Regions from separate parts of the Paenibacillus sp. NPDC057886 genome, predicted to be linked through region 3. Evidence: predicted binding sites of a transcription regulator. Region 3 holds the regulator's gene; each other region holds the start of a gene.
What was found. The regulator Rex, encoded in region 3, represses fermentation and respiration genes when NADH is low (regulators of the CRP and FNR family bind a similar motif). The targets are predictions, from matches to a motif close to TTGTGAAATATTTCACAA.
Positions count from the first base shown of each region.

Region 1: the regulator Rex is predicted to act here: its motif matches at 3,461-3,478, upstream of nadA (quinolinate synthase NadA).
Region 2: the regulator Rex is predicted to act here: its motif matches at 4,089-4,106, upstream of ACFVQB_RS08195 (formate/nitrite transporter family protein).

Region 1 is NZ_JBHVMZ010000016.1:45,884-56,916, forward strand. Features, by position in the region: gene tilS (tRNA lysidine(34) synthetase TilS) at 1-514, shown strand, start outside; gene hpt (hypoxanthine phosphoribosyltransferase) at 568-1,107, shown strand; gene ftsH (ATP-dependent zinc metalloprotease FtsH) at 1,209-3,254, shown strand; gene nadA (quinolinate synthase NadA) at 3,550-4,488, shown strand; gene nadB (L-aspartate oxidase) at 4,525-6,144, shown strand; gene nadC (carboxylating nicotinate-nucleotide diphosphorylase) at 6,141-7,007, shown strand; gene ACFVQB_RS32930 (type III pantothenate kinase) at 7,014-7,784, shown strand; gene hslO (Hsp33 family molecular chaperone HslO) at 7,880-8,770, shown strand; gene ACFVQB_RS32940 (peptidyl-prolyl cis-trans isomerase) at 8,795-9,745, shown strand; gene cysK (cysteine synthase A) at 10,084-11,022, shown strand.
Region 2 is NZ_JBHVMZ010000002.1:226,659-237,691, reverse strand. Features, by position in the region: gene ACFVQB_RS08215 (ABC transporter ATP-binding protein) at 1-673, shown strand, start outside; gene ACFVQB_RS08210 (ferric iron reductase) at 764-1,576, shown strand; gene ACFVQB_RS08205 (glutathione peroxidase) at 1,764-2,246, shown strand; gene ACFVQB_RS08200 (FAD-dependent oxidoreductase) at 2,627-3,988, shown strand; gene ACFVQB_RS08195 (formate/nitrite transporter family protein) at 4,194-5,048, shown strand; gene ACFVQB_RS08190 (molybdopterin-containing oxidoreductase family protein) at 5,502-7,565, shown strand; gene ACFVQB_RS08185 (MFS transporter) at 7,769-8,992, shown strand; gene ACFVQB_RS08180 (serine hydrolase domain-containing protein) at 9,255-11,033, shown strand, end outside.
Region 3 is NZ_JBHVMZ010000004.1:403,864-414,896, reverse strand. Features, by position in the region: gene panB (3-methyl-2-oxobutanoate hydroxymethyltransferase) at 1-320, shown strand, start outside; gene panC (pantoate--beta-alanine ligase) at 317-1,213, shown strand; gene panD (aspartate 1-decarboxylase) at 1,206-1,589, shown strand; gene ACFVQB_RS16060 (tetratricopeptide repeat protein) at 1,683-2,330, shown strand; gene dinG (ATP-dependent DNA helicase DinG) at 2,473-5,334, shown strand; gene ACFVQB_RS16050 (redox-sensing transcriptional repressor Rex) at 5,573-6,226, shown strand; gene ACFVQB_RS16045 (amidohydrolase) at 6,213-7,517, shown strand; gene ACFVQB_RS16040 (cell wall elongation regulator TseB-like domain-containing protein) at 7,559-8,089, shown strand; gene ACFVQB_RS16035 (hypothetical protein) at 8,392-8,919, shown strand; gene ACFVQB_RS16030 (AAA family ATPase) at 8,912-10,414, shown strand; gene ACFVQB_RS16025 (3-hydroxyacyl-CoA dehydrogenase family protein) at 10,547-11,033, shown strand, end outside.

The DNA of each region.
Region 1 (11,033 bases), on a different contig from region 3:
GCCTGACGCGACGACCTGGAGCCTGGATATAGGACAGACACTCGCCTGCACCCGGGAGTATGATCTGATCTCTTTCGGCATACGGACTGACGTACAGGATCAATCTTACGAATATCGTCTTGCTCAATGGAGCGGAACTTATGAGCTTTCTCTCACGGAAATCGACCGGCATGTTCGGCTCGTTCCGATGAGTCCCGAGGACTATCATGTACCGGAATCGGCGGATCATGCCGCATTTGATGCGGATCAACTGCTTATGCCGCTGGTTGTGCGTTCAAGGTTACCTGGAGATACCATGAAAGTGATGGGATTAAACGGAAGCAAAAAGGTGAAAAATATTTTCATCGATGAGAAAATTCCCCCTTCTGTCCGTTCACGGGTTCCCGTGGTATGTGATGGAGCAGGCAATATCATCTGGTTACCGGGTGTTCGCCGGTCTAGTGTAGCTCCTGTAAGGGAGGATACTTCCGCAATCCTGTACATGACTGTAGGCGATTCAGCGATTCAGGGGTAGTGGTTATGGTTCAGGTAAGGCTTTCATATGTATAACTTAGGGGGTTCGCACAGTTGCAGAACGACATTCAGGAAGTATTGATCAGTGAAGAAGAAATTCAGAGTAAAATCAAGGAATTAGGCGCAACAATAAGTGCCGAATATGCAAATCGCAATCCTTTGGTCATTTGTGTGCTCAAGGGTGCGTTTATATTTATGGCTGATTTGGTTAAGAACATTACGGTACCTGTTGAGATGGATTTCATGGCAGTATCGAGTTATGGCGCTTCCACCAAATCATCTGGCGTGGTTAAAATCATTAAGGATCTGGATGAATCCGTTGAGGGACGCGAGGTTCTGATTGTAGAGGACATTATTGATAGTGGACTCACGCTCAGTTATCTGATCGAACTCTTGCAGAACCGCGGTGCTGAATCCGTCCGTGTGGTTACGCTATTTGACAAGCCTTCAGGTCGCAAAGTCGAACTTGAAGCTCATTACACCGGCTTTGACATTCCGGACGCATTCATCGTTGGCTATGGCCTGGATTATGCCGAGAAGTACCGGAACCTCCCTTACATCGGGATTCTGAAACCGGAAGTTTACAGCAACTAATGCTTAAGCTAGTTCCAAGCCCATATCTGTTGGTGGCTTCTGTTGAGAAGCCATGTCGGGCTATGTTAAAATAATTAAAGTGTCTCGAGAGGAGGTAGGGGATGAATCGGTTCATCCGGAATTCTGGTTTTTATTTGATTCTTTTTTTAGTTGTGGTGGGGATAGTCCAGTTCGTCAGCAATGGCGGCGAAGCCACCGATAATCCTAGATATGATCAGTTGCGCGCGGCGATCAAGGCCAATAACGTCTCTGAATTGACGGTTCAATTCAACGGTCAGACGTACCTCGTGACCGGTCAATACAGGGAGACGCCTGATGGAGCCAAATCAGAAAATTTCTCAACGTATATTCCTCCTACGGATGAGGCAATTAGTGAGCTTGTAACTGCAAGCGAAACGAACAAATTCCAATATCATCAGGAACCTATGAAAGGTGACAGCATCTGGTTGACGTTGCTGACTTCCTTTATTCCTTTGATCATTATGTTCCTGCTGTTCTTCTTCCTGTTTAATCAGGCTCAAGGCGGCGGCGGTAAAGTAATGAACTTTGGTAAAAGCCGTGCTCGTCTCTATAACGAAGAGAAGAAGCGGGTTACGTTTGAAGATGTTGCGGGTGCTGACGAAGAGAAGCAGGAACTTGTTGAAGTCGTGGACTTCCTCAAGGACCCTCGTAAATTCGCAGCAGTAGGTGCACGGATTCCTAAAGGAGTATTGCTTGTAGGTCCTCCGGGTACAGGTAAAACCTTGCTTGCTCGTGCTGTTGCCGGCGAAGCGGGTGTGCCATTCTTCAGTATTTCCGGTTCTGACTTCGTTGAAATGTTCGTCGGTGTCGGTGCATCTCGTGTACGTGATTTGTTTGAAAATGCGAAGAAAAACGCCCCATGTATCATCTTTATCGATGAGATCGATGCTGTAGGACGTCAGCGTGGTGCTGGTCTTGGTGGTGGTCACGACGAACGTGAACAAACTCTCAACCAGTTGCTCGTTGAAATGGACGGATTCGGAGCCAATGAAGGTATTATCATCGTTGCTGCAACGAACCGTGCTGATATTCTGGACCCTGCCTTGCTGCGTCCAGGACGTTTTGACCGTCAAATCACGGTTGATCGCCCTGACGTGAGAGGTCGTGAAGCGGTTCTGAAAGTACACTCACGCAACAAACCACTCACCAAAGATGTGAAGCTGGACATTATTGCGAAGCGTACTACCGGATTCTCTGGTGCAGATTTGGAAAATCTCCTGAATGAAGCGGCATTGCTTGCGGCACGTCGTAATCGTAGAGATATTTCCATGAAAGAAGTTGACGAGGCGATTGACCGTGTCATCGTTGGTACGGAGAAGAAAAGCCGTGTTATCAGTGACCGCGAGAAACGTATTGTTGCTTATCACGAAGCAGGTCATACCATTGTAGGTTACTTCCTGGAACATGCCGATATGGTACATAAAGTTACCATTATTCCGCGCGGACGTGCGGGTGGATATGTAATCATGTTGCCAAAAGAAGATCGTATGCTTGTAACCAAGCAAGAATTGCTGGACAAAATTACTGGACTCCTTGGCGGCCGTGTTTCCGAAGAACTGTTTATCGGTGAAATCGGTACGGGTGCATACAGTGACTTCCAACAAGCGACGGGTATCGTCCGTAGCATGGTTATGGAGTACGGTATGAGTGAGAAGCTGGGACCTATGCAGTTCGGTAGTTCGCAGGGACAGGTATTCCTGGGTCGTGATATCGGTCACGAACAGAATTACTCAGATTCCATTGCATACGAGATTGATCAGGAAATGCAACGCTTCATTAACGAATGCTATGAGAAGTGTAAAGACTTACTCGTTAAACATTCCAAAGAAGTGCATCTGATCGCTCAAACGTTGCTGGAAGTGGAGACATTGGAAATGGATCAGATCAAGCAATTGATCGAGACAGGTTCCCTGACTCCAAAAGATGAAAATAGCAACGATGGAGAAGGTACGCCTAGCGAAGGCGGAGAAGCGATCATCGACAACATCGGTGATGTACGCGTCCGTATCCAAGGCAAAGATGAAACGCCTGAGCCACCAGCCGGAGATATTCCTAACGAAGCTCCGAATCTGGACAAAGGAAACAGCAATGACCCGGATGATGGTGGAACGAAGCCAACGTCTTAATTTATAACAGCATCTGTCTATAGTTGCAGATGATAAAGAGGGCCCTCGGGCTCTCTTTTTTATGTATTCCTTCAAATTGTATAGATAATGATAACCGGGAGCTTTAGGGCGAACTACGTAGGAAATGGGCGGTTATGCCCTTGTTCTGGGGCGTTTTCATTTATTGACAGAGTCGTGAACGTTGTGTACATTAGGTGTTAAACCGCTTGTGATTCGTTTCTCAAGCGAAAATAACGACTTGGATTTGCCATATGAAACAGCGTATGAGGCTGTCCCGATAAGGAGAGGATCACAGGTGGAAGCTCTGGCTTTAGAGCGCAAGGCTGAGATGAACCGGGAGCTGCGTGAGCGGCTGATGGAGTTGAAGAAGGAACGTAATGCCATTATTCTTGCCCATTATTATCAACGTGACGAGGTGCAGGAGGTCGCTGATTTCCGGGGAGATTCGTTTCTGCTGGCTCAGAAGGCAGCACAAACGGATGCGGATGTTATCGTTTTCTGCGGGGTTCATTTTATGGGTGAAAGTGCTAAAATTCTTGCCCCTAACAAAACGGTTATCATCCCCGACGAGCGTGCAGGCTGCCCAATGGCAGACATGGTGAACGTTGAAGGCTTACGTAAATTGAAAGCACAGCATCCGAATGCCAAAGTTGTAACGTACATCAATTCTTCAGCTGAGATCAAGGCAGAGACCGACATCTGTTGTACATCGGCCAATGCTGTCAGAGTCATTCAATCTGTTGATTCCGATGAAATCATCTGGGTGCCGGATAAAAATCTGGGACATTATGTGCAACAACATACAGACAAGAAAATGATTATCTGGGAAGGTTACTGCAATACCCATGATATGCTGACGGTCAAAGACGTGGTTGAGATGAGAGCGAAGCATCCAAATGCCGAGTTCGTTGTTCACCCGGAATGTCGTCCTGAGGTTGTAGAGATGGGTGATTTCGTAGGTAGCACAACCGCTATTCTAGAATATTGTAAAAATTCTTCCGCCAAGGAATTTATCGTAGGTACCGAGGACGGTACAGGATATCAACTGCGTCTCGATAGCCCGGATAAACAATTCCACTTTGCTACTAAGTTCCTCGTATGTCCGAATATGAAGGTCAACAACTTGAAAAAGCTGGTTAAATGTCTGGAAACGATGAAACCGCAAATTTACGTGCCGCCAGCCGTTGCCGACAAAGCCAGAGAATCACTAGAGCGCATGTTACTGGTGAAGTAGCATGCGCTACTCTTGCTCCAAGACAGGTGAAATAACATGATACCGCAATATTTAGTGGATTTTGATCTGTCCGCGCTGCCGATGGTGGAGACGGATGTGCTGGTTATTGGTTCGGGCATTGCTGGTTTGTTTACTGCGATCAAGGCGAGTGAACAACGCAGTGTGTTGATGATCACGAAGAAGTCGTTACTGGAAAGTAACACCCGGTATGCGCAGGGAGGAATCGCTGCGGTTATTGCTGAGGATGATTCACCTGCCTACCATTTGCAGGATACACTTGTTGCAGGAGCGGGATTATGCCGCTCCGAAGCAGTAGAAGCATTGGTGAACGAGGGCCCGGACGGAGTGAAAGAACTGATTCGACTGGGTACTTTGTTTGATCTGGAGAACGGCGAGTTGGCGTTGACGCAGGAAGGTGCGCACAGCCACCGCCGTATTTTGCATGCCAATGGGGATGCAACGGGATATGAGATTGTGCGTGCGCTGGCTGCACAGGCGAATGAACATCCGGGGATTGAAGTGTGGGATGAGCATTTTGTCATTGATCTGATTACAGAGCAGGGAGAATGTGTAGGTGCGCTGGTTCAGAAGGCTGACGGTTCGCAAGTATTTGTGAAGGCAGAGGCAACCGTACTATGCTCTGGCGGGGCTGGACAGTTGTATCGATATACGACTAATCCGGAAGTGGCTACAGCAGATGGGGTGGCGATGGCCTATCGTGCCGGAGCAGTTGTCCGGGACATGGAGTTTATCCAATTCCACCCGACCTCCCTTTGTTATCCGGGAGCACCACGTTTCCTGGTGTCCGAGGCGGTACGTGGCGAAGGAGCTTATTTGCGCAATGTGAAAGGCGAGCGCTTCATGGAACGTTATCATGCACAGCTTGAACTGGCACCACGTGATATTGTCGCGCGGGCAATTGTCAGTGAGATGGAATCGACAAACAGTACCTTTGTATATTTGGATATCACTCATGAACCGGCGGAGATGATTAAGCATCGGTTTCCTACCATCTATGAGACCTGTATGCGATACGGATTGGATATGACCACAGACTGGATTCCGGTCGCTCCTGCTGCACATTACATGATGGGCGGAGTGAAGACGGATCTCAGCGGGGAGAGCAGCATTGGCCGGTTATTTGCCTGCGGTGAGGTATCTTCTACTGGAGTACATGGAGCCAATCGCCTGGCGAGCAACTCTCTGTCTGAAGCAATCGTATTTGGCCGGAGAATCGTGGATCGTATTCAATCGCTTCCTCCGCTTGCTCCACTACAGACAAAGGTTCCCACATTAACAAGTATTCGCAGGATCATAAAGGAAGAGCAGAAACCGGTGTCCGAAAGACGCTTGCGTCTGCAAAAAATGATGGTGCGTCAAGTGGGGCTGCGCCGAAATGGCGCTAACTTGCAAGGAGCAATGGAGAAACTGCAACAAGAACTGCAATTTTTTGATCAGAAGTTTACTCACAAAGAAGAGATGGAATATGCCAACCTTTTGACCTGTGCTTGGTTGGTTACCACTGGAGCATTACACCGCGAGGAAAGTCGGGGAGCCCACTACCGTGAGGATTTCCCGCAGCGTGACGATGCCGTATGGCAGAAGCATAGTCTGCAGCAGCGAGAACAAGCGATTGTGGAGGAATTGATGTCATGATACTGAACGGATATAATGAAGGACTCATCGAATCAATCAAAAACTGGCTTCGTGAGGATGTCGGTGCAGGGGATGTCACAACAAGTGTGACAATTCCCGCTGGCAGTCAGTCCAAGGCTGTTATACATGCCAAAGACAATGGAATCATTGCAGGAATTACGGTCGCAGAACTTGTGTTTCAGGTAGTAGATCCTGGCCTTGTGTTCACACCGTTGGTAAAAGACGGTGATGCAGTTACGCATGGTACGATTCTGGCTGAGGTAGAAGGAAGCACACATAGCTTGTTGACAGGAGAGCGTCTGGCTCTTAACCTGCTTCAGCGCATGTCTGGTATTGCTACCCGTACACGTACTTATGTTGATGCGTTGGAAGGCCTTTCTACACGACTGGTCGATACTCGTAAAACAACACCGGGACACCGCTTGCTTGAAAAATATGCAGTGCGGGTTGGTGGCGGAGCAAATCACCGGTTCGGCCTCTATGATGCCGTTATGATTAAGGATAACCACATCAAGGGCGCAGGCGGGATCACTGAAGCGGTACAGCGTGCGCGGGCCGTCATTCCGCATACCATGACCATTGAAGTCGAGACCGAAAACCTAGAACAGGTCAGAGAAGCCTTGCAGGCTGGGGCAGATATCATTATGCTGGATAACATGCACCCAGATCGGATGCGTGAGGCCGTCGCTCTTATTCGTGAGCAGGCTCCGCATGTGAAGGTTGAGGCATCGGGCAACGTCTCGCTAAATACCATTCGTGGTATTGCAGAGAGCGGAGTGGATGTAATTTCAGTTGGCAGGTTAACCTACTCTTTTGAGAGCCTGGATATCAGCCTGGATTTAAACGAAAAGAAAGAGGGGTGAACCTCTTTGATTCTTGTGGTAGACGTGGGCAACAGCAATATCGTACTCGGCGTGTATCAAGGCCGGGAGTTGCTCCACCATTTTCGCCTGAGTACATCCCGGCAGTCGACAGTGGATGAATACGGCGTATTGATTTATAATTTATTTCATATGTCGGGGATTTCAACACGCGACATTGAAGGTGTGATCATCTCATCCGTGGTTCCGCCGCTGGTGAATGTGATTGAAGCCATGTGTGAAAAATACGTAGGCAAAAAGCCGTTACTCGTTGGGCCGGGTATCCGAACCGGCCTGAACCTGCGGTATGAGAATCCTCGTGAAGTTGGCGCGGATCGCATTGTTAATGCAGTAGCAGCCGTTGAGAAGTATGGCGGTCCTCTCGTAGTGGTCGATTTCGGTACAGCGACCACATTTGACTGTATTGACGAGAAAGGAAATTATCTGGGCGGGGCTATCGTACCCGGCATCCACATTGCAACCGAAGCGCTCTATGAAAGGGCGTCCAAGCTACCTCGCATTGAATTGGAGAAGCCCAAGAAAGTCATTGGTCGCAACACCATTCATGCGATGCAGGCCGGCATTATTTATGGTTATGCAGGACAGGTGGACGGCATTGTGGAACGTATTCGCGAGGAAATGGGAGCCAAACCCAGAGTCATTGCAACCGGTGGCCTTGCCAAGCTGATTGCAGAAGAAACACGCAGCATCGATGAAGTGGATCCGCTGCTTACGCTTGAAGGGCTGCGTATCGTTTATGAGCGGAACCGGGAAAGGTAAGAACAGAGACGGCAAACAGCGGGCTGAGATTACAGTCTTATATGTTATGCCGTTTTTTCTATAACTGGCGATTACGCCAAAGGAGGCTGAATGACTTGGAAAACAACAACAAACAAGACCGGTTAATTCGCGGTACAGCAATGAACGGACGGGTTAGAGCCTTTGCTGTCCAGACGACGGGACTGGTTGAGGAACTGCGCAGAAGACATGATACGTTTCCCACGGCTACAGCAGCTATGGGGCGTACGGTTACAGCAGCATCCATTATGGGCGCTATGCTTAAGGGAGAAGAGAAGTTGACTATTCAAGTCAAAGGCGACGGTCCCATTGGACAGATTGTTGCCGATGCTAATGCGAAGGGTGAAGTTCGTGGCTATGTAAGCAATCCGCATGTACATCTGCCGAGCAACAGTATGGGCAAACTGGACGTTGCTGGCGCAGTCGGAACAGAAGGATTCGTGAACGTAACCAAGGATCTGGGGCTGAAAGAACCTTATCGCGGCAGTGTACCGATTATTTCGGGAGAACTTGGCGAAGACTTTACGTACTATTTTGCCAAATCGGAGCAGACGCCTTCTGCTGTAGGCGTTGGTGTACTGGTGGATACCGACAATTCGGTTATTGTAGCTGGTGGATTCATTGTACAGTTGCTGCCAGGTTTGACGGATGATGAGATTACGGTGATTGAAAATGCCATTGGTACAATGCCGCCAGTGACGTCTCTGCTGGATGAGGGGCTTGAACTGGAAGAGCTGCTTCGTCGCGTACTGCCTGATGTACAGGTCATGGACGAAATGGATATTCATTTCCACTGTGAGTGTTCACGTGAGCGGGTAGAGAAAACGTTGATCAGTCTGGGTCAGTCCGAAATGGAACAATTGATTGAGGAAGAAGGCCAGGCTGAAGTGGTCTGCCAATTTTGCAATGAGGCTTACGATTTCAACAAGGAACAACTTGAGACCATCCTAGAGCAAGCCAAGAACTGATTTTATGCGGGGACGGGACGCGGAATGACAAGACAGGAAAAAGGGTTATGGACGGCTGTAATTGTCTTGACGCTTGGAATGCTGGTGATGGGTTCGGTTATGGTTGTGCAAGGCTTACGAAATGGACGTGAAGGAGCAGATTCGCCTCAGGATGCCAATCAGGAAGAGGGAAGTGCGGTAGCAACGATCAATGGGGAGGTCATCACCAACAAGGAATGGACCGAGGCATTGAAACGGCGCTATGGCAGTGAATTGCTGCTCCAGATGCTCAATCGCAAAGCCGTATATGCGGAAGCGCTCGATCGTAATCTGACGGTGACTCCCAAAGAAATTGCGAAGGAACTTGCCGCGGCCATGGATGGGTATGATTCGGAGAAGGCTTATTTTGACGAAATGCAGTCCCAGCTCGGTTTATCCAGGCAGGACCTTGAGTTGGAGGCAGGATACCGTCTCCTGCTTGAGAAAATCGCGACGAGCAGTATTCAGATCAAGGATGCTGATATCGAGCATTACTGGAACGAACATCATGAAGACTATGTTTCCCCAGAGAAATATGATCTGTCTATCATTGTATTGAAGGAAGAGGAACAGGCTGAATCAGTTCTGGATGCGCTCAACAAGGGAGCAGACTTTGAAGAAACCGCACGTCATGAATCGACGGACAGTTACTCCCGTGATTCGGGCGGTCGTCTGGGATGGATCGAGCAGAATGATCCGTTTCAGTCCGAAGCAATCCTCAAACTTGCAGCTCAACTGGACGTTGGCGATATTGCAGGGCCGGTGAAGGTGGAAGAAGGCTACGCCATCATTAAAATGAACGACAAACAAGAGCGTCAGGTGCAACCCGCAGAAGAGGTCCGCGAAGAGATTCGGATGCAGCTGGCTCTCAGCCAGGCTGATCCCCTGCCCCAGGTGGAGGAAAGGCTACGCAACAAGTATGAAGCTGTCATCATCGCTGAAATTCCGGCATCCTGATTATCCTGCAAACGAATGTCCTGCTGCATCTTGATAAAAATACTCTGTCTACGGCCTTAGGGCCCAGGGCGGAGTATTTTTTTGAGTACTCATATTGACAATAGGGTGTAACGTTGATAAGATAAAAATAATCAAAAACCTACTCATTTACTCGGAATAAAACCATTTATATGAACAAAGAAATCTTCGGAAACCCAGGCTCTGTCCGGTTTATTGCAGATGGAATGGACTCAGACGGATTTCCGTAGTTCTTTTATAACATCTAGAGGCTGCTCGGCCGCACATGTATATGGCAACAGGACTTAAGTAGTATTCATCCCACTAAGGAGGGCATTCATATGGCTAAAGTAGTTAATAACGTAACAGAACTCATCGGAGGTACTCCGCTTGTTCGTCTGAACCGTATTGTACCTGAAGGCAGTGCTGAAGTGTTCGTGAAACTGGAATACCAGAATCCAGGTTCAAGCGTCAAAGACCGTATCGCGATTAGCATCGTGGAAGAAGCGGAAAAAGAAGGCAAGCTGAAACCGGGTGATACCATCATCGAAGCAACAAGTGGTAACACAGGAATCGGACTGGCTATGGTGGCTGCAGCCAAAGGCTATAAGTCTGTTATTGTTATGCCGGAAACGATGAGCATGGAGCGTCGTAATTTGCTTCGCGCCTACGGAGCTGAGCTTGTGCTCACACCGGGAGCCGAAGGTATGAATGGTGCAGTTAAAAAAGCTGAGGAATTGCTTAAGGAAAATCCATCTTATTTCATGGCTGAGCAATTTAAAAATAAAGCCAACGTGAAGATCCACCGTGAAACGACTGGCCCTGAGATTGTTGAAGCCATTCAATCTGTAGGCGGTACGTTGGATGCTTTCGTGGCAGGAATCGGTACAGGCGGAACGATTACAGGTACAGGTGAAGTGTTGAAAGAATCCTTCCCTGGAATTAAAATCGTTGCCGTTGAACCAGCAGCTTCCCCAATCTTGGCAGGTGGCAAACCGGGTCCTCACAAAATTCAGGGGATCGGTGCTAACTTTATTCCTGAGATTCTGGATCAGGAAATCTATGACGAGATCATTCACATCGAGAATGACGATGCGTTCGAGACGGCTCGTCAGGTAGCGAAGGAAGAAGGTATTCTATCCGGTATTTCTTCCGGTGCAGCCATCCGCGCAGGTCTGCAAGTGGCTAAACAGTTGGGTGCAGGCAAACGCGTTGTAGTTATCGTGCCAAGTAACGGCGAACGTTACCTCAGTACGCCACTTTACAACTTCGAAGCTTAAGCTTAACAAGT
Region 2 (11,033 bases), on a different contig from region 3:
ACGTGAAGTAGCCAAGCAGCTTGCGATTTTGCCACAAAATCCAACAGCGCCCGAAGGACTTACGGTAACCGAACTGGTATCCTACGGACGGTTCCCTTATCAAAAAGGTTTTGGATCGATGCGTGCTGAAGACAAACGCATGATTGAATGGGCTATCGAAGTGACAGGCATGACGGAGTTCCATGATCGTCCAATCGATCAACTGTCCGGTGGACAGCGTCAACGTGCCTGGATTGCCATGGCTCTTGCACAAGAGACAGACATTCTGTTCCTGGACGAGCCAACAACGTTCCTGGATATGGCTCACCAGCTTGAAGTACTGCAATTGCTGGAGCAACTGAATGCCACAGCAAACCGTACGATCGTTATGGTTGTGCATGACTTGAACCATGCTTCCCGTTATGCGCATCACATGATTGGTATTAAAAAAGGTAAAGCCATCGCTACAGGTTCACCTGTAGAGGTTATGAACTCCGATGTGCTTCGTGAAGTATTTAACATTGAAGCTGATATCGTGATTGATCCACGTTCCGGTGTACCGCTTTGCTTACCTTACGCCCTTGCGGGTGAACGCCAGCAATCAGCACCTCCAGAACAAATGGTCATGAACAGTGCAATGGTTCATGCTGGAGGACGGACAGAGCAACGTGTTCGTCACGCGACAGGAAGTTAATGAAACGGGCCATATGTGGTCCTAAACTATAGTATGAAGCCGCTGTGCATTATGCACGCGGCTCATTCGCATTCTAGGAGGTCTACAGGAATGGGAGAAATCAACTACACCTGGTTACAGCAATATGGACGAATAACAACCGGGACGATTGACGAACCGGTCTTTAGCATGCATTTGAGGGAATTAAGACATCCAGAGCAGGCCAAGCTTATGTTGGAAGCTTATAACGAGCATCTTCGGGCCGATTCTCTTCGCTCAGCTGCTGTTTATTTCATGCATTCAGTTCGTGGCCTGATGATTGGGGTTCATTACATGACGGCGTTATGTGACACCTATCTGGATCTGTCCCTGGAGAACATAGATATGCATTTGGAGGTAAAGGATGGCCGTCCGGGGATTAGTTTTCAACTGAACAATGCAACCGAGCAATCACATCCGAATCTGGTGGCCGGACCTGATGCCGTTCCATCCTCCTGGCGGAATGATGTATTGACCGAATATTACAGTGACCAGCTTCGTCCAATGATTGAAGGGGTGGCTGTTGCTGGAGGAGCGAATCCAGGTCAGATGTGGGCCCAGCTCGCATCCATGCTGAGATGGTTCAAAACGACAGCGTTACAGATGAAGATCACGGAGACGGAACGTGAAGCGGTTATACAAGGGTATGAGCATGTGATTGCTATGCCTCCAGAGATTCTTGGGTTGAAAAAGAACCTGTTAACCTTCAAGCCGGTGGAGATTGATAATCCGCATCAACCTGGAGAAACCATGCTGATGAAGCCAGTCTGCTGCTTGCACCATCAGGTGTATGGCGGTCAGAATTTTTGCTACAGTTGTCCCAAACTGACGAAGGCAGAGCGGCAAGAGCGGTATGATGCTATTTTGGCTGCGAAGTCAGGCTAAAAAGGGATATGTCCATGTCGATGGACGAAGTGTACTTCTACGTATGCACTTTGGCAGTTTTTATTCGCAGATTTGGTAATTGATCGCCTCAGGTTTATAATATGGAGACAGGCTGTGTACCGCATGGTCATTCAGTACAGTACATACAGCAGCCCAACCTACATCATACTCATGGGAGGAATCAGTCATGTCCGTATATTCGTATCAGGCGGTAACGACCGCAAATCAGGAAGTTCCACTCGATCTGTATCAAGGCAAAGTGTTGGTGATCGCCAATACTGCCAGCAAGTGTGGACTGACTCCACAATACGGTGAATTGCAGAAGCTCTATGATCGCTATCGTGATCAAGGCTTGGTTGTACTGGGATTCCCTTGTAACCAGTTTGGCGGCCAGGAGCCGGGTACCAGTGAGGAAGCAGAATCCTTCTGCCAAATCAACTATGGCGTTAATTTCCCGGTGTTTGCCAAGGTCGACGTAAATGGTGAGGATGCGCACCCATTGTTCAAGTATTTGCGTGAGCAGCAACCTGGTGTTGGCGAAGAAAACAGCATCCAATGGAATTTCACCAAATTCCTCGTGAATCGTGAAGGTGAAGTTGTAGGGCGTGTTGAACCAAAAGAATCCCCTGAAGCCATGACTGCAGAGATTGAAAAGCTGCTTGGTGTATAAAATGAACGAAGAAGCCTGCCTCAGATTTGGAGGGCAGGCTTTTTTTAATATTTAGAGGTTGTAAAAAAACCGCAATATTGCTTGCTGTATAGGTTTTTTGCAGGATGTTAGTGCGCTTTTGGGAGAGCATAAATCAGCCACTTGCAGGGAAAACTGTAGTCAATGAAGGTAAGCCAATAACTCGACTGATCGTAAAGAATAACGTAATCGACAAAATTTATTTTGATTAACCTCTTGCAATGTGAAAAATATCACATTATAATAAGCGTATAAAGTGAAATAAATCACATAAGAACTTTTCGTTAAGAAGTGAAATATTTCACAACTACAATGACGTTATATTCAATTTCTTATTTATATATTTCGAGGAGGAACTTTTTATGAAAATCGCAGTTATCGGATGTACACATGCAGGAACCGCAGCCATCGTTAACACCGCCAAATTGTACCCGGATGCTACCATTACAGTGTATGAGCGCAATGACAATATCTCCTTCCTATCATGTGGGATTGCGCTTTATGTGGGTGGCGTGGTGAAAGATCCAGATGGACTGTTCTATTCTTCGCCAAACCAACTGGCCGAGCTTGGTGTCGTGACCAAAATGCTTCATGAAGTGACGTCAGTAGATGCTGCGGGTCACAAACTTCAGGCTAAAAACTTGAAAACTGGGGAAGAATTCGAAGATACCTTTGACAAGCTGATCGTGACAACGGGTTCATGGCCTGTCGTACCGAAGCTGGAAGGCATTGAGCTGGACAACATTTTACTTTGCAAAAACTACAACCATTCCAACACCATCATTGAGAAAGCCAAGCATGCCAAACGCATTACCGTGGTTGGAGCAGGATACATCGGCATCGAGCTGGTGGAGGCTTTCCAAATGAATGGCAAGGAAGTTACGCTAATCGATAGTGTGGACCGGATTCTGAACAAATATCTCGATCCCGAGTTCACGGATGCCATTGAAGAAACGTTGACTGGACACGGCATCAAGCTGGCGCTGGGCCAAACCGTTCAGAAATTTACTGGAGAGAATGGCAAAGTAAACAAGGTCATTACTTCCAAGGGAGAGTTCGAAACAGACCTCGTTATTCTGTGTATTGGTTTCCGTCCCAACACCGAACTGCTCAAAGGCCAAGTGGATATGCTGCCGAACGGCGCAATTATCGTGGATAAATATATGCAAACCAGCCAAAAAGACGTCTTCGCTGCTGGAGACAGCTGTGCAATTCATTACAACCCAACCGGCAAGGCAGCATACATTCCACTGGCAACCAACGCCGTGCGGATGGGTACACTTGTAGCGCGGAACCTGGTTCGTCCTACGACACCGTACATGGGTACACAAGGCACATCAGGTATCAAAATTTATGAGCAAAATATTGCAGGTACAGGTCTGACGGAAACATCTGCTGCGGATGAAGGTCTGGTTGTTGAAGCAGTAACGCTTGAAGATGCTTATCGTCCGGAGTTCATGCCAACGGCAGAGAAGCTGCTGCTCAAAGTAATCTATGAGCAGGCTACGCGCCGCATTGTTGGCGCGCAGGTGATGTCACAGGCTGATCTGACACAGTCGATCAATACGATTTCCCTCTGCATCCAGAACAACATGACGGTAGATGAGCTGGCCTTCATCGACTTCTTCTTCCAGCCACATTACAACAAACCATGGAACTTCCTGAACTCGGCTGGTCTTCAGGCGCTGCCTCCAGTAGAAGTGAAAACACCAGCAATGGTATAACCAAAATATCTAAGAACTGCCGCAGTCATCCTGTGGTAGTTCTTTTTTTCTGCACATCAAGCAAGACAAAACAGAAGCATTAAAATGTAGTTTTCAGACTTTGTGATAAAAGTAACAAACCTCTTGAAACCTTCGCTATACAATGAACATATCAACAAAACAAGTTGAATTATGATGTTCATGAACTGTGAAGGAGAGGATCGTTATGGCAGCAAAAACACCTCTTGAGGTTGCACAATATACGGCGCATACGGGGATGAAGAAAGCTCAAAATCCGGTATCCTCCGTATTGATACTCAGTTTCCTGGCAGGCGCTTTTATTGCGCTCGGATTTCTGTTGGATATTCGGGTCATTGCCTCTGCTCCGGCCGAGTGGGGCAGCTTGGTTAATTTGATTGGTGCAGCAGTGTTCCCGGTAGGTTTAATATTGGTGCTGATTGGCGGCGGGGAACTGCTGACAGGTAATATGATGGCCGTCCCACTTGCGACGATTGCACGTAAACTGTCCGCAGGCAACATGTTGAAGAATCTCACCTTAGTAACGATAGGTAACTTCCTTGGGGCGCTCTTTGTGGCCTATGCGTTTGGGCATGTGCTCGGTCTAACGGCAGAGGGGGCTTATTTGACCAAAGTGGTGGATATGGCTGGACACAAGCTGGACGACAGCTTCCTTCAGGCTTTTATATCCGGGATCGGGTGTAACTGGCTGGTAGCTCTTGCGGTTTGGCTGTCTTATGTATCGGATACGATGAGCGGAAAAGTACTGGGCATTTGGTTCCCAACGATGGCCTTTGTGGCTATTGGATTCCAGCACGTTGTCGCCAACATGTTCCTGATTCCTGCGGCGATTTTCGAAGGGCATTATTCGTGGGGGCAATACGTCATGAATTTCATTCCGGTATGGCTTGGCAACCTGACAGGAGGTGCGCTGTTTGTGGCAGCTGCTTACTGGATGGTGTACCTGCGCAAGCATGAGCCGGAAGTGAAGCCTGAGGTGGCAATGGCGGCGGTCCAGCCTGTGGAGACGGAAGCCAGACCGATGTGGAGCAAGCAGGCGTAGCGGTATTTTGCCCAGTACCCGAGTTAGAGTTATAACCGTGGTATGAGTGCAAAGGCGTGTAAAGATGAGTGCTAAGTAAACAGGGAAGGCGATTCTAATCTCGTTCAAGTCATGGCTGTTTGCTGTGATGCGCGGGAAAGGAACCGCCTTTTTTAATGCAAAAATATCCACGCAAAATAAATTCGCCATGACAAGGTTCGGGGGAACGAAACCTGTTCATGGCGAATTTCGGGAGTGGTCCATGATATGGCATGAGGAGGAAGTGGGGAAACACTAGCCTAATGCCTTATTTTTAATTTACCCCTGAATTTCGAGATTGAATCAAGGTGAAAAAAGATTTTTTGAAAAAAATTTGAAGCGGTTGTGGCGGTGAAAAAAGACTGTTCTCTTTACGTGATTACCATGAAGAAGATATGATATAAAGATAGCTTTTGAAGGGGGAGGAACTTGTATATGATCGACCAGGAGAATGGCGTATTCCCGGCAGTTTGCCCGCTCGATTGTCCGGATACTTGCGGCCTGCTGCTTCATAAGGAGAACGGTAAAATCGTGAAGGTAGCGGGCAATCCGGACCATCCAATTACAAAAGGCGCCATCTGTAACAAGGTCCGAAATATGACGGAGCGGGTGTATCACCCCGAGCGGCTGCAATATCCGATGCGACGTATCGGTGCCAAGGGCGAAGGCAAGTTCGAACGAATCAGTTGGGACGAAGCCATCCACGAGATTACGGCGAAATTCAGTTCGCTGTCGGATACCTACGGACCGGAAAGTATTCTGCCATACAGCTTCTATGGAAACATGGGCATTCTTGGTGTGGATGGCATGGATCGTCGATTTTTCAATGCGCTAGGTGCGAGCATGCTGGAACAGACCATCTGTAATGCAGCGGGAAATACCGGGTGGAAATATACGATGGGTGCGAACCGGGGAACATTGCCCGAGGATACGGAGCATGCAGATGTCATTCTGGTGTGGGGAGGCAACATCGTCAGCACCAATATGCATCAGGTTGTTCTGGCCGAGAAAGCCCGCAAAAAGGGAGCCCAAATCGTCGTCATCGATGTCCATCGCAATCGGACCGCCCAATGGGGCGACTGGTTCATTCCACTCTACCCGGGTACAGATAGTGCATTGGCACTCGGATTAATGCATGTACTGTTCGAGCAGGGACTGACGGACGAGGCTTTTATGCAAAAATATACCGTCGGCCATGAGGCACTGCGTGATCATGTCCGCAGCTATACCCCTGAGCGCGTTGCACGTATTACAGGTGTGCCGGAAGCGGACATCGTGAAGCTGGCTGAGCTGTATGGCAACGCACAGGCAGCCCATATTCATATCGGCAATGGCCTCCAGCATCACGACAACGGTGGCATGAATGTGCGCAGCGTAGCCTGTCTGCCTGCCATTACAGGCCAGTGGCTGAAGCGCGGCGGTGGTGCCATTCGTACCAACAGCTACGCGAGCACCAATAGCGATGCGCTGGAGCGTCCGGAGCTAAGGCAGAATCCGGAGCCGCGCGTGGTGAACATGAACCGGATTGGCGAAGCGCTGCTGGAAGCGGAGCAGCCGATTCGGGCGTTGATGGTCTATTGCAGCAATCCATTGGTAGTGGCACCGGATACCGAGCGGGTAGAGCGAGGTTTTGCACGGGAGGATCTGTTCACGGTTGTCCATGACCTGTTCCTGACAGATACGGCGAAATACGCGGATATTGTGCTGCCTGCGACGTCTTCATTTGAAACGACAGATCTGTATACGTCCTACTGGCATCAGTATGTTCATTTGCAAGAGCCGGTCATTGCGCCTTTGGGTGAGAGCAAGGGCAATGTTGAATTGTTCTCTTTGCTTGGACAGGCGATGGGGTATGACCCGGAGATTTTCGGTGAGACACCGGAACAGATGATCGAGGAAGCACTTCAGGGTACGGGCAATCCCTACATGAACGGAGTAACCTTGGAGGGGCTGAAGCAGCATCATTTCGTCAAGCTGGATATGTCTTCCCATGTGTCCTATTTGGATCAGCTGCCTACGCCTTCGGGGAAAATTGAACTGTATTCGGAAACGATGGCACAGAAGGGATTGCCGCCGTTGCCTACGTACAGTGCTCTTGTTGAGGGGTACGACGGGGAAAACCCGGCTGGACCTGCGGATGTCTATCCGCTGATGTTTCTGTCGCCGCCTAACCATAATTTCCTGAATTCCACCTTTGCCAATTCGGCCAAACATCAACGTTTGGAGAAGATGCCCTTATTGCAAATGCACCCGGAGGACGCCGCCCGCAGACAGGTGGAAGACGGAGATGCGGTGGTTGTATGGAACGACCGTGGCCGGATCGAACTAACCGCCAAGGTAAGTGAATCCATGCTGCCAGGAACGGTGATTAGCCAAGGGTTATGGTGGGATGGCAATGGCAAAAAACAGCGGGCGAATTCGCTCACGTCCAATCGTCTGTCTGACATGGGCAACGGGGCTACATTCTTCTCGGCCACTGTCGAAGTGAAGCGTCAATGAATGTGCTTGCAGATCGGATCTTTTCAGGTAAGATGAACAGTGGATAGATCGTAAGCAGAAGGCAAAGAGCAAGATCCAGAACTCAAAATTCTAAATTCAAAATTCAAGTGGCCTTCGCTCTGGCTAATCATGCCGTCAGGGCAAGGGTCTGTTTTTTTTGGCAATATGCTTTTTGAAGGTACTAAGGAGAGTAAAACAAGATGATGAGATGGCTGGATACGTATCCAAAAGAAGTGAAAATATTTTTGCTGGCAAGTTTGGTCAATGCGACAGGCAGTGCCTTGATGTGGCCGCTGACCACGATGTATGTGTTTGACGAGCTTGGACGCACGATGGCGAACGCGGGGTTTGTTATTCTGATCCAGTCGCTGGGCGGCATCTTCGGGCAATTGCTCGGCGGGGCATTGTACCACCGGGTGGGGGTCAAGAAGCTGATCATCGGATCGCTGGCGTTAAACGCGGTAGGGCTGTTTGCTCTGCCGTGGATCAGTGCGTATTGGGTTGTGTTTATATGTGCTATGGGCTGGATTGGCCTGTTCAGTTCATTGTCGCTGCCAGCGATTCAGGCCTTTATTGGCTTCCGGTTTGCGGAGCGACGCGGGGAATTGTTCAATGTGATCTATGTCGCCAACAATATCGGTGTGGCGATTGGTACGGCCCTCAGTGGTTTCCTGGCTGACTTTTCCTATCACCTCAGCTTTGTACTGAACGGGGTAACCTCTGCCGGGTTTGCCATCTTCTTCTGGTATTATCTGTCGCGAGCAGAACCGGATCAGGGCGAAGTGCATCTGACCAAACGCAAAACGGTTAAAGGTGGACCGGGCGTCTGGGCGCTGCTGGGCAACACCAGATTATATCTGTTCATGAGCCTGGGCGTGCTGTTCCTGCTGTTCGGTAATTCCATCTGGAATACAGGTGTGTCTCCGTATATCATTTCCGAGGGTATGGAGAAAAGAATGTACGGTCTGCTCTGGACTCTTAACGGGGTGCTGATCTTTGTGGGACAACCCTTCACCAACTGGGTCAAGCGCACGATGGCCCGTACATCGACTGCTCAGATGACTGCAAGTGCGGTGTTCTACGGCATGGCCTACATCGTCATGATCACCATGTATAGCTATCCGGGGATGGTGCTTGCGATGGTACTGGCTACCTTTGGGGAAATGCTGATCTCGCCTGCTACGCCGGCATTCATCTCAGAGCATGCGGGAAGGTCGGCACCCTTCTACATCGGGATATCCGGTGGGATTGGATCGGTCGGGCGCGTCATCGGTCCCTATGCGATGGGTGTCATGTATGATAAGCAAGGGTTAATTTCTGTAGCCTGGTTGGCGACAGCGATGGCGGGTGTGGCGCTGCTCGGTTTTGTGTTGCATGCGGTACTGAACCGCCACCGCGAGGTCAAGGAGTATGGATTGGACGCCTAATGTTGTTTTCTTGCCGCAATAATGAATTGAGAAGGCACCTTCCGGTTGAGCGGAGAAGCTCAATACGGGAAGTGCCTTTTATTTTAGGGGAGCATTTGAATTCGGACAAACCCGACTAAAGGAGGGGGGATACCTCTACTTTGGTACAGGTGTCATCCTAGTTCTGGGTAATAAAGGATACTGGGCTGAGGTAGGTTGTTGTTATTAGACGTGAAAATATAAAATATAGAAGGGAAAATAAACCATATTAAAAGGAGAACAAATGAAAAAAATTAAACAGCCTCTAACCAAGCGAGTATTTCTTGCTACTGTAATGCTGACGACATTAACGGCAGCGGTTCCTGGTTTGGGAGTCTATGCGGAAAAGGATTCAACTCCAGTCCCCGAAAAACTACAAATAACATCTGATAACAAGGTTAATTCATCACAGAATTCAAACTATGCAATGACAACGCAGTCTGTAGAGGCGTTCGCAGATGAATATTTTTCTCAACCTGACGTACAAAAGCAGCTTAATGGAGCGGTGTTCGTTGTTGTTAAGGATGGCAAAGTGATATTGAGCAAAGGCTATGGTTATGAGGACATGGTTTCCAAAAAGCCCGTTGATCCTGAAACTACGGTATTTCACATGGCGTCGATAAGCAAATTATTTACAACGACGGCTGTAATGCAATTAGCCGAGCGGGGTAAAATTGATTTGGATCAGGACATTTCCAAGTATATGGAAGGCGTGATGATCCAAAACGAAACAGGTACACCGATTACCATGAGAAATCTGATGACTCATACAACCGGATATAACTTTTCAGATATTTTTGGGACAACAGAAGGCGTATCATTGGACAGCTTTATTAAAGAAAATGCTCCAACTGTAGTAAGAAAGCCCGGAAGTGCCTTTCGTTATGACAATCTCGCATTCCAGCATCAAGGTTACATCGTGGAGAAAGTGTCCAAGCAGCCATTCGAAACGTACGTGGACGACAACATATTTAAGCCGCTTGGGATGACAAGCACAGGCTTTGTAATGAATTCCGAGATAAGCTCAAGGCTTGCAACAGGTCATAATGTTACAGGTGATGCATTTCCTGAATATATCAGCTATCCGGAAGTTGATCCAACCAAAGGCATGTACTCCACCGGCAGCGATATGGCTAATTATATGATTGCGATGCTGAACGGAGGCAAGATTGGAGATACAAGTTTGTTAAAGGAAGAAACTGTTCGAGATATGGAGGCTCCCCAGTACAGCATTAACCCTGATATGCCGGTAATGTCATACGGATTCGAGTCCGTATATACACAACTGTATAATGGCCAGACAGTGATTGGAAAAGGTGGCGATATTCCAGGTTATCACTCTTGGATGTGGCTGCTGCCAGAACAGAACGTTGGGGCAATAGTTATTGTTAATGGTGAAGCCATTGATCCCCGTATGGAGCTGTTCAGTGGATTTATGCAGAAGTTTTTCCCGGATGAGAGACCTGCAGGCACACCTATGAAGCTTTCTAGGGAACAACTTAGCAAGTTCGAAGGTACATACGGAGGTTTGCGGTTATCCATGCTAAACTCGAAAGTTACAGCTGGGATGGATGGTACCCTGAACCTAGCTGACCAGACAGGTGTTCATAAGTTAACTCAGTTGAAACCATTGTTGTTTCAGGATGAGCAAGGGACGTTGGTAGGATTCAAGGAAGACAACAATGGTCAGATCAGTCATTATTATTACAGTTTGCAAGACAGCTTCATGCAGAAATTATCCGAACCGCAGCAGTATAGCGATGTGTCGGCTGGAAGTCCTTATTCCTCTGCGATTCAGCTGTTGAAAAAGCTGGAGGTCATTAGTGCCGACAGTTCGAACACCTTCAGACCCGAAGAAGCAATGACTCGTGCCGAGTATGTGCAAATGTTACTTAAAGGTTCCGGAATAAAGCCCCTTAATCATCCTGTAATCTTCAAAGATACCGTAGGGCATCCGTTAGCCAAGGAAATCCAGACAGTTGCGGAGCTTTTGGGAGTGCAGGGGGCAGGTGACGGACGTTTT
Region 3 (11,033 bases):
AACTGGTCACTGAAGAAGTGGCAAGAGCGATCTCGGAAGAACTGTCTATTCCTACGATTGGTATTGGCGCAGGTAGAGGGTGTGATGGTCAGGTACTGGTATTCCACGATGTGGTTCAGTATGCTTCCCCATACACGCCAAAACGCTTTGTCAAATCGTATGGAGACGTAGGTACATTGATTCGCAATAGCATTGAGTCCTATGTGAAGGAAGTCAAGGACCGCTCATTCCCGGCAGAAGAGCATGTATTTACCGCTGCTGACGGCGTTCTGGATCAATTGTACGGACATCGCAAAGGAAAGGTGGAGACGAGCGTATGAAAGTGATACGGACAATCGCAGAATTAAGACAAGAACTTAGCTTGAAACGTCAGTCGATTCAGTCCAGAGAGTCTGTTGTAGGACTTGTGCCTACAATGGGATTTCTTCATGAAGGCCATGCAAGTTTGATGCAGGCGGCCAAACAACAAAGTGATATCGTGGTTTTGAGCATATTTGTAAATCCAATTCAATTCGGTCCGAATGAAGACTTTGACAGTTATCCTAGGGATGAAGCCAGAGATGTGGAAACTGCACGAGCAAAAGGGGTGGATATCGTATTTATTCCCTCTGTTGAAGAGATCTATCCACAGCCTACACAAACGACCGTATCGGTTTCTCGTTTAACGGATCGCTTATGCGGTGCATCCCGTCCAGGGCATTTTGACGGAGTGACTACGGTCGTCTCGAAGCTGTTTAACATTGTACAACCGCAGCGTGCATTTTTTGGCATGAAGGACGCACAGCAGGTAGCTGTGATCCAGCAGATGGTTAACGATTTGAACATGGCGGTTGAGGTTGTACCTTGTCCAATCGTTCGTGAAAGTGATGGCTTGGCGCTTAGTTCCCGCAATGTGTACCTCAGCACAGAACAGCGTGAGGAAGCACTTGTTCTGTCCAAGGCACTGCGTGAGGCACAGGAAGCTGTTGATGCAGGTACGGCGATGACAGCAGCGGATATCCGCGGTATATTGCGTCAGAACATTGAACGTTCACCAATGGCCGTGATAGATTATGCTGAGATTCAGGCTTTTCCAAGTCTGGATCCACTTGCTGATCAGGAAAAAGTTCATGGTCGTGACGATCTGTTGATCGCACTGGCAGTAAAATTCGGCAAAACAAGATTGATTGACAATATAAGGCTGCAAAAATCGGAGGTGCTGTCCCATGTTTAGAACACTAATGAAATCCAAAATTCACCGGGCAACCGTTACGGAAGCAAACCTGAACTATGTGGGTAGCATTACCATTGATGAAGATCTGATGGAAACCTCTGATCTGATGGAAAATGAGAAAGTGCAAATTGTAAATAACAACAATGGCGCACGTCTGGAAACCTATGTCATTCCAGGTCCACGTGGAAGTGGAGTGATCTGCTTGAATGGAGCAGCAGCTCGTCTGGTACAGCCTGGAGATACCGTCATTATCATTTCATATGCGATGATGTCTCAAGAAGAGGCAAATAATCACAAGCCTACCGTTGTATTTGTGGATGGACAGAATAAACCTGTGCAAACGATGAAGCACGAAGTTCATGCGACGATTATGTAATCGACTGGTAAGGGGAATGAAAACGACCCATTCTACAAAAAATGAGTACAGGTCACTGCACTAATCCATTTTTTCAAGGGTGGGGATGCATCGATGTTCCAGCATGTTTTCGCAGAAATGAACGACATGTTAGATGAAATTATCAAGCGCTACCCTTCTGCTGAAGGCCTAAGCAAACAGGAATTACTGCAAAAGTGGAATTTGCTGAAGCGGATGAGTGACGGGATGATTGATGAGTGGCTGATGTTTGAAGAAAAAATGAGCCAGGTGAGGGAAAGGGAACTGGATAAACCCGCTTCACTCGAACCTGAACAGGAAGCTGTTACTGCATTGCCAGAACTGCACCTGGAGTGTTTCAGTCGCGGTCAGGGATATTTCAAACTGCAAATGTACCCGCAGGCGATTATGCAATTTTCTAGGGTTGTGACCGACTATCCTGAAAGTGCATTGACTCGTTTTTACCTGGCTCTTGCTCATCTTAACCTGGAACAAACTGAGGAAGCCGGAATACACTTGCAGCGGATTATGCATCTGAACGGTTCGCCGAGATTGAAAGGACTGGTATGTAATGTCCTGGGCTGTATCGAGGCCAAGCTTGCGAACCCTGATGGTGCATGTTCACTATTTGCGCAGGCGCTTCAGTATGACCCGACGTTGACCGAACCGCTGTATAACATGGAAGCCTGTCGATTAAACAGCGGAAAATTGCAATATGCAAATCAGCTGACTACCTTAAATTAAGGGCTATTCGGCGGCATAAAGACGGTGTTCCCTCCTCTGGCATAGCGGCGGGGACACCGCTTTTTTTGTCAGTTAATTTTCAAATGCCCTTTTTTTTGCTATGCTGTAACATAGACTGGAATGGAAGGGACCGTACATTGCAATGAAATTTGCCGTATTGGATTTCGAAACAACCGGCACGCAGTCCGACGGTGAGATTATACAGGCCGGACTTGCCATCATAGATCATGACTACAGCATAACTCAAATATATAGTTCTTATGTGAACCCAGGTGTACCGATTCCTCCGTTTATTACGGGGTTAACCGGTATTACTGATGAAGATGTGGCGGATGCTCCCTCATTGGAAGAGATGATGATGGAGATGGTTCCGCTGCTTGACGATGTTGTTCTTGTTGGGCACAACGTTGCTTTTGATTTTCATTTTCTTCAAAATGCACTCGATCGCTGCGGTTACCTGCCGTTTACCGGACGGATTCTGGATACGATTGATTTCCTGAAGATCACGTTTCCGTCACTGGGCTCTTATCAACTCGGTTATGTGTCTTCAGAATTCGGATTTCAGCATGACCGCCCTCATCAGGCTGACAGTGATGCACTTGCGACAGCTTTTGTCTTGCTGAAGTGTCTAGATGAGCTGCGTGCATTGCCTCTGATCACGATTCAGCGCCTCAGTGACCTGTTTGCCCCGGAAGACAGTGACTTGGGTTGGTTCTTCGACGGAATGCGTACTGAGAAGGAAGCAGAGCCAATTCAGGATCTGGATGGTCATACGTATTACCGCCAGCTCGCCCTGAACGTGAGTGACTGGACCGATATAGGCTCACCTCGTGATGAGCGTGAGGGTAATCCGCTGGAAGGTGTAAGTTTTGAGCAGTTTATGGATCAGGTTAGAGATAACCTGAAGGAGACACTGGACCATTATGAGGAGCGTGAGGCGCAAACTCAGATGTTCAGCAGTGTACGACAAGCTTTGGATGAAGAGAAACATCTATTGATTGAAGCTGGAACAGGTACAGGCAAATCACTTGGTTATTTGCTGCCTGCCATCTATGAAAGTGTGAAACAGGAACAGAAAGTCATGGTCAGCACACATACCATCAACCTGCAGGAGCAATTGAGAGAGCGGGATATTCCTATGCTGACCCAAGTGGTTCCGTTTCCGTTCAAGGCAGCGGTGTTCAAAGGACGTGGGCACTATCTGTGTCTGCGTAAGTTTGAGCATAAAATCAATAAACGTGAATTTGCTACACCCAAAGAGGATTATTTTACAGCGGCTCAGATGATTGTCTGGCTTACTCAGACGGAGACTGGAGACGACGAGGAGCTTAATCTAAGCGGGCGTGGAGGAGACTTCTGGGAGACGGTACAGAGCGAGTCTGAATCCTGTCTTGGACGCTCCTGTCCTTGGTTCCGCAAATGTTTCTATCATCGGGCCAAACATGAAGCCGGGCTGTCCGATATCGTCATTACGAATCATTCGAAATTGTTTACGGATGTCAAAGCAGCACATCAATTGCTGCCGGCCTACGAAAGTCTCGTCATCGATGAAGCACATCATCTGGAGGATGTAGCAGGTAAACATCTTGGTCTTCATATGAAATATTTCACGTTGGTTCATACACTGACCCGACTGTTTAAAGATAGCCGTAATGGCCAACTGCCTATGCTTCGTTCTCAATTGTCGGGTCATGAAAATTCGGTACAGTGGGGCTCCATGATTGATCAGATGTTCCCGCTTGCGGTCGAAGTCAAGGAGATATGGGATCGACTAAGCGATACCTTGTTTGGCCTGCTGCCTGAACGCAGCGATGCTTCTCCAGGCGAGACAGGACAATTCTCTCTTCGACTGAAGCCTTCGCAAAAACCAGCCAAATGGCAGGAATTGCAGGATGTTGAGAACCAAATCTATGTAACCCTAGGCGATTTGATTCGTAAAGGCGACAAGCTGCTGCTTGAAGTGAAAGAAGATCAGGATGATTATCAGTCCGATAGTCTGATTACGGATATTTCAGGTCTGCTCAAGGATTTGGCAACGATCAAGGATAATCTGCGTTTCTTCATGCGGATGGATGATGCCAATACCGTGTACTGGATGGAGGCTAGCGGCCAGTTCCGCAGTAAATCACTGCAACTCTATGCTGTTCCTGTCGATGTCAGTGCACAATTGAAGGATATGTTCTTTGATAAAAAGAAAAGCGTTGTGCTTACATCGGCTACGCTCTCCGTTGACAAGTCATTTCAATTCATGATCGAACAGCTGGGCTTGCAGGAAGCTGCCGAGAATAACCGTCTGTTAACGTCTATGCTACCGTCACCGTTCAATTATCGCGAACAGGCTCTGCTCGTCATTCCGCGTGATTTCCCAAGCGTGAAGGGCAGTGTAGGCGATGCCCACTTTGTGGATATGCTCGTGCACTCGCTCGCGGAAACGGCTATCGCGACTCGTGGACGCATGATGGTGTTGTTCACTTCCTACCGCATGCTGCGCCAGGTCTATGACCCGCTCAAGGAGGCCTTGTCAGGCAATGATATCTCTTTGCTGGGGCAAGGGGTGGACAGCGGCAGCCGTTCCAAGCTTACACGGCGCTTCCAGGATGCAAAAGCGACGGTGCTTCTTGGCACAAGCAGCTTCTGGGAAGGGGTGGACATTCCTGGAGAGGCTCTGACCTGTCTTGCGATTGTCAGACTGCCGTTTCAGCCACCGAATCATCCATTAGTCGAAGCGAAGAGCGAGCTTTTGCAGCAGCAGAAGAAAAACCCGTTTATGAAGCTGTCAGTGCCACAAGCCGTCATACGTTTCAAACAGGGATTTGGCAGACTGGTTCGTACAGGCAAAGACAGAGGCATTGTGATTGTATACGATACACGCGTTATTGAAGCGTATTATGGCAAGTACTTTTTATATTCATTACCTGGTCCCAAGATGGAGCACATGCTCACAGAGCAGATGGTTCCACGCATTTCGGAATGGCTCGAGAGACCGACCGAAGAACAACAATAACAGATACCCTCTGTAGCTTGCATTATTGCAAGACGCTACTGATTGGCGGTAAAATTGAGTAATATCCTCCATTCGTTTCATGGATATGCTAGTAAAGCCATTAAATAAGTAATTTAAGCAATTATCCAATATATAACAAGGAGCATCCTGTTTGATTTACTAATCATTTTGCATCGTTTTAGACAGGATGCTCATCTTTTCATCTATCTATCGTGGCCTTGGTAAGGGGGAGCAATATATGAAATCAGATAAAATTTCGGAAGCCGTGGTGCGTAGATTGCCTGTTTACTTGCGTTATTTGAATGAATTGCATCAGCGCGAAGTCAATACGGTTTCTTCACAAGAACTTGGACTGAGGCTGGATTTGAATCCGGCCCAGATTCGTAAAGACTTGGCTTACTTTGGTGACTTTGGTCGTAAAGGGATCGGGTATGACGTTTCATATCTCATCGAGAAAATCCGTCATATTTTGAAAATAGACCAGCAGATTAATGTGGCTCTTGTCGGAGCAGGTAATTTGGGACATGCCTTGTCCAATTACAATGCCTACCTCAAAGACAACATGAAGATCGTCGCTGTATTTGATGCCTACGGTCCGAAGATTGGGAGCCAAATCAACAGTCTGACGGTGCAGCCGATGAATGAATTAACGGATTCGGTCAAAAAGGATAACATTCGTATAGGTATTATCACGGTTCCGGATACGGAAGCCCAAAATGTTGCAGATCAGCTGATTGAGTCAGGAATTGAAGCAATCCTGAATTTTGCGCCAACGATCCTGAAGACCCCGCCGCATATTCGCATTCATCATGCCGATTTTACGACGGATCTGCTTAGCCTGGCTTATTACTTGGAGAATGGAAAGGACGACGAGGAAGATGACGACAAATAGATGGGTAATTCACAACGGCAAATTTGCCGTGAGTGAGGGTACGGAGTGGAACGTGGTTCAAGGTTTTATGGTTGTCGAGAATGACAAGATTGTGCATATTGGTGAGACTTTGCCGGAAGGAGACGAAAGTCTGACAAAGGTGGACGGAAAAGGACTGTTCTTCTTGCCGGGTCTGATCAATACGCATGGTCACGCGGCCATGTCGCTTCTGAGAGGCCACGGAGACGATCTGGCGTTACAAGTATGGTTGCAGGAGAAAATGTGGCCAATGGAAGCCAAAATGACGTCTGAGGACGTATATTGGGGCACATCCCTATCCGTGCTTGAAATGTTGAAGGGCGGAACAACAGCTTTCCTGGATATGTATGATCATATGGATCAGGTAGCGAAAGTGGTGGAACAATCCGGCGTTCGGGCTGCTCTGGCACGTGGGGTAATCGGACTTTGTTCAGAAGAAGAACAACTGCGCAAGCTGGAAGAATCCGCAGCATTTGCCCGTCAATGGAATGGACAAGCAGACGGAAGAATTACAACCGTAATCTCCCCACACGCGCCTTACACTTGCCCTCCGGATTACATAGAGAAGCTGGTACAGGTTGCTCATGACCTGAATCTGCCTTTGCATACACATATGTCTGAGACGCTTCGCGAAGTGGAGCAGAATGTGGCTGATTACGGACTGCGTCCGGTCGCACATCTGGAGAAGCTAGGATTTTTCTCCCGTCCATCTCTGGTTGCGCATGCGGTACATCTGAATGATGAGGAGATTGAAATTCTCGCACGGCATGATGTAGCAGTTTCCCACAATCCAGGCAGTAACCTGAAATTGGCTTCGGGTGTTGCACGTGTACCTGATCTGCTGAAAGCAGGCGTGACCGTGTCCCTGGGAACAGACGGACCAGCAAGTAACAATAACCTGGATATGTTTGAAGAAATGAGACTGGCTGCGTTGATTCACAAAGGTGTGTCTGGTGACCCTACCGCAGTGCCGGCAGGGGAAGCGCTTCTGCTTGGAACTTCGTATGGTGCCAAATCCATATTCCTGAACAATGCAGGCGCATTGCAAGCAGGCATGAAGGCTGACTTCATCGCGTTGAACATCGAGCAAGCCCATTTCTATCCGCATACGGATCTGATTTCCCATACGGTCTACTCGGCATCGGCCAAAGATGTGGAGCATGTGTGGGTGGATGGAAAACAAGTGGTTAAACATGGCGAATGTCTTACAATGGATGAAGAGCGTATTCTGCGTGAGTCTCAACTGGCATTTGACAGTCTGCTTGCCCGTTAATTACAAGGACAGCAACGTCATAGGGAAAGGAAGTTCGGCTTTTGAAGAAAAAAAAGAAGTGGATATGGATTTCGCTGCTGCTCCTGGTTCTGATTCTGTTTGGACTTCAGCGTTATTATGTCTATGTTACCCAGGATCAACGCAAGGAAGAGGCGTTGGCCATACAGGCAGCCCAGGAACAGCTGGGGATTACGTCCCACGAAGAGCTGCGTAAGTATGTCTGGGGGCAGAAAGACGGCGGAGACAACATATACTGGACCCTGATCGGCAAAGATAAGGATAACCAGGATGTCATGGTATGGATTAAGTTTGATGAGAATAACAAACCTGTGACGGGAACCAATGCGGTGCACGGTGAACTGTTGAAGAACGGCATGAATGAAGCGCAGATTCGAAATCGGTTCAGCTCTGAAGTTCCAGGTGGGGAGATCAAGCGAATCATGCCAGGCGTTGTGAATGGAATCTATGTATGGCAAGTGTATTATAACGATGATACTCACAACTATTATCGGTTTTACCGCTTCAGTAACGGGGAACAGGTTGACCTGGTCTATACGATTCCGAATAGCTAGCATGAGCAGACGTATTATTGTTTGAAAAGAATACATTAAAGAACCGGCAGACGGAAACCCGACTGGACCGGTTCTTTGACGTATTTTCTTGATCGTTTTGGATTTGAATAGTTAAAATTAATAATTTATTCATATTTTCGCCTTAGATATTGTATATACGATGTGATATACTCAAATATGTATTCAAGGATACATCATGCACAAATAAATCCTGTTAGGCACATCACAGGACATTACGTACCATATTCATATTCTTGCCTACAAGTTATAGGATGGGACAAAATTTAGGAGGGGTAACTCACTTGAAGATAAAAGTATTGCCTATTGCTCTGACTGCCGTCATTTCAGCCGTTGTGTTGTTTGGAGGTTGGTTTGTGTATCGTCATGTGGCTGTGCAAAGCCCAATTGAAAAGATGGTTACCCAGTACGATGGAGTCAATGATGTTCAATTAACTATTAACCGCAATGATGTACAGTTGAAACTCGATTTGCAACCGGATGTTGATCTGGGCAGGTTGGTACAATATATTCACAAAGAAGGACAGACCTTGATTGGCACTCGTTCGTTGAAACTGGATGTCGTGGATCATTCCAACGAAGCGCTAGAGAGCTGGTGGGGAAGTGCCATGTTTACCGTAGCTCAGGCGATGGAGAACAAGCAATACACCGAGATTACACCGACCTTATCTAAAATGGCTACAAATGGGATCAAGGTAAATACAGCCATGGATGACAATAATGTTTATGTCAGTCTCAGAGATGGAGATGCCAGCAAGTTTATTATTTTGCCGCGTGTGCCCGGTCAGATAGGAGTGTGGCCTAATGCCTAAATGGACGAAAGAAATTGCCATTGGATTTGTACCCGTATTGATTATCTTTCTTGCTTTTATCGGTGTAAACATGATTCCCGTTCTGATCGCTGCAATGCTTGTGGGAGCTCTGCTGCTCATGATGCAAATGCGTGGTGGAATTACGGTTGGAGCAGGTCAGGAACGAAAACGCAAGAAAAAAGGACCTTCCAAGCTGACTTTTGAAGAAATCGGTGGTCAGGAAAGTGCCAAGCAGGAACTGAGGGAAGCGCTTGATTTTCTCATTCGGCATGAGGAAATTCAGAAATTTGGTATCCGTCCTTTGAAAGGTATTCTGCTCACTGGCCCTCCAGGAACAGGTAAAACCTTGATGGCCAAAGCTGCTGCTCATTATACGGATTCTGTTTTTGTAGCTGCTTCAGGCAGTGAGTTTGTTGAGATGTATGTTGGTGTAGGTGCAGGCAGAATACGGGATTTGTTCCGTGATGCAAGAACACGTGCCGCTAAAGAAAATAAGGAAAATGCCATTATATTTATCGATGAAATTGATGTGATCGGTGGAAAACGGGAAGGTGGACAACAGCGTGAATATGATCAGACGCTGAATCAGCTGTTGACGGAAATGGATGGCATATACTCTTCCGACACACCGCGCATACTCGTGATCGCTGCTACGAACCGAAAAGAAATGCTCGACAGCGCATTGACACGTCCAGGACGTTTTGACCGTCATATTCAGGTAGACTTGCCGGATAAGAAAGGCAGAAAGCACATACTGGAGCTGCATGCAATCAATAAGCCTCTTATGGAAGGGGTCAGCCTTGAGAAGACAGCAGAAGAATCTTATGGATTCTCTGGGGCACAGCTGGAAAGCGTGATGAACGAAGCTGCAATTTACGCGATGAGAGACGGGCTGCTCAACATTGAACAGCGTCATCTGTCCCTTGCGATTGATAAAGTAATGATGGGTGAGAAGACAGACCGCGAATCGAGCGTGGAAGAGAAGAAAAGAGTCGCTATTCATGAATTGGGACATGCCATCATGGCTGAACTGGTTCGTCCTGGCAGTGTAAGTCAGGTTGCTCTTAGCCCTCGTGGACAGGCCTTGGGATATGTACGTCATAACCCGCAACAAGAGCAATTTCTGTACACGAAGCGCTTCCTGGAAGAGCAGATCATGATTGCCCTCGGAGGTGCAGCAGCGGAGGAAATGTATTACGGTGGACGCAGTACAGGATCACGCAATGACTTTGAACAAGCAACAAATGTGGTACAGACGATGATGGCTTCCGGACTCACAACGTTGGGTATTGTTAACATGGATATGGTAACTACGGAAGAATTGATGCGGGAGAACAAATTGATCCTGCAAGACCTGATGGAACAGACCAAACGATTGCTCGAAGAACAGCGGACAATTTTCGACAATTCCCTCGACACGTTGCTCAGGGAAGAAGTGTTGTCTGGCGATCAATTTCGTTGTCAATTTCGTGACAGCGCCCTTCTACCGGCATAATTTATTTATGTCGGTTATTTTTTTTTACATTTCAGTCGTGCTAAGATATTATTATATGTTGGGTCGAAATTTGTAATTTTCGGCGAACAGGGTACAATAGAGAAATAGAGACCGAAAGGATGGAGCAGAACCATGTTTTTCAAAAAGATAGGAGTTGTCGGCGGCGGCACGATGGGGCAAGGTATTTCCCAGATGCTTGCAGCCAAAGGACTTGATGTGCTTCTGGTGGAGCATACAACGGAGAAGCTGGATCATGCATACAACATGATTGAGGCTAACCTCGATAAACAACTGGAGAAATGGGCCATTACGAAGGCTGAGAAGAAATTGATTCTCTCCCGTATTACCAAAGTTGCTCATTTGGCTGAACTCGGAACTTGCGATATGGTTATTGAGACTATTTCTGAAGATCTTGACGCGAAAAAAGCGGTATTTAGCCAACTTGACCAAGTTTGCCCAAGCAATGTAATTCTTGCAAGTAATACATCCACGCTGAGTTTGACTGAGCTTGCAAGCTCGACCAAATACCCAGAGCGTGTTATTGGTATGCACTTTATTCACCCGGTTTCCCGGGTTGATCTTGTAGAGATTATTCGTGGTCTGAAAACATCTGATACCA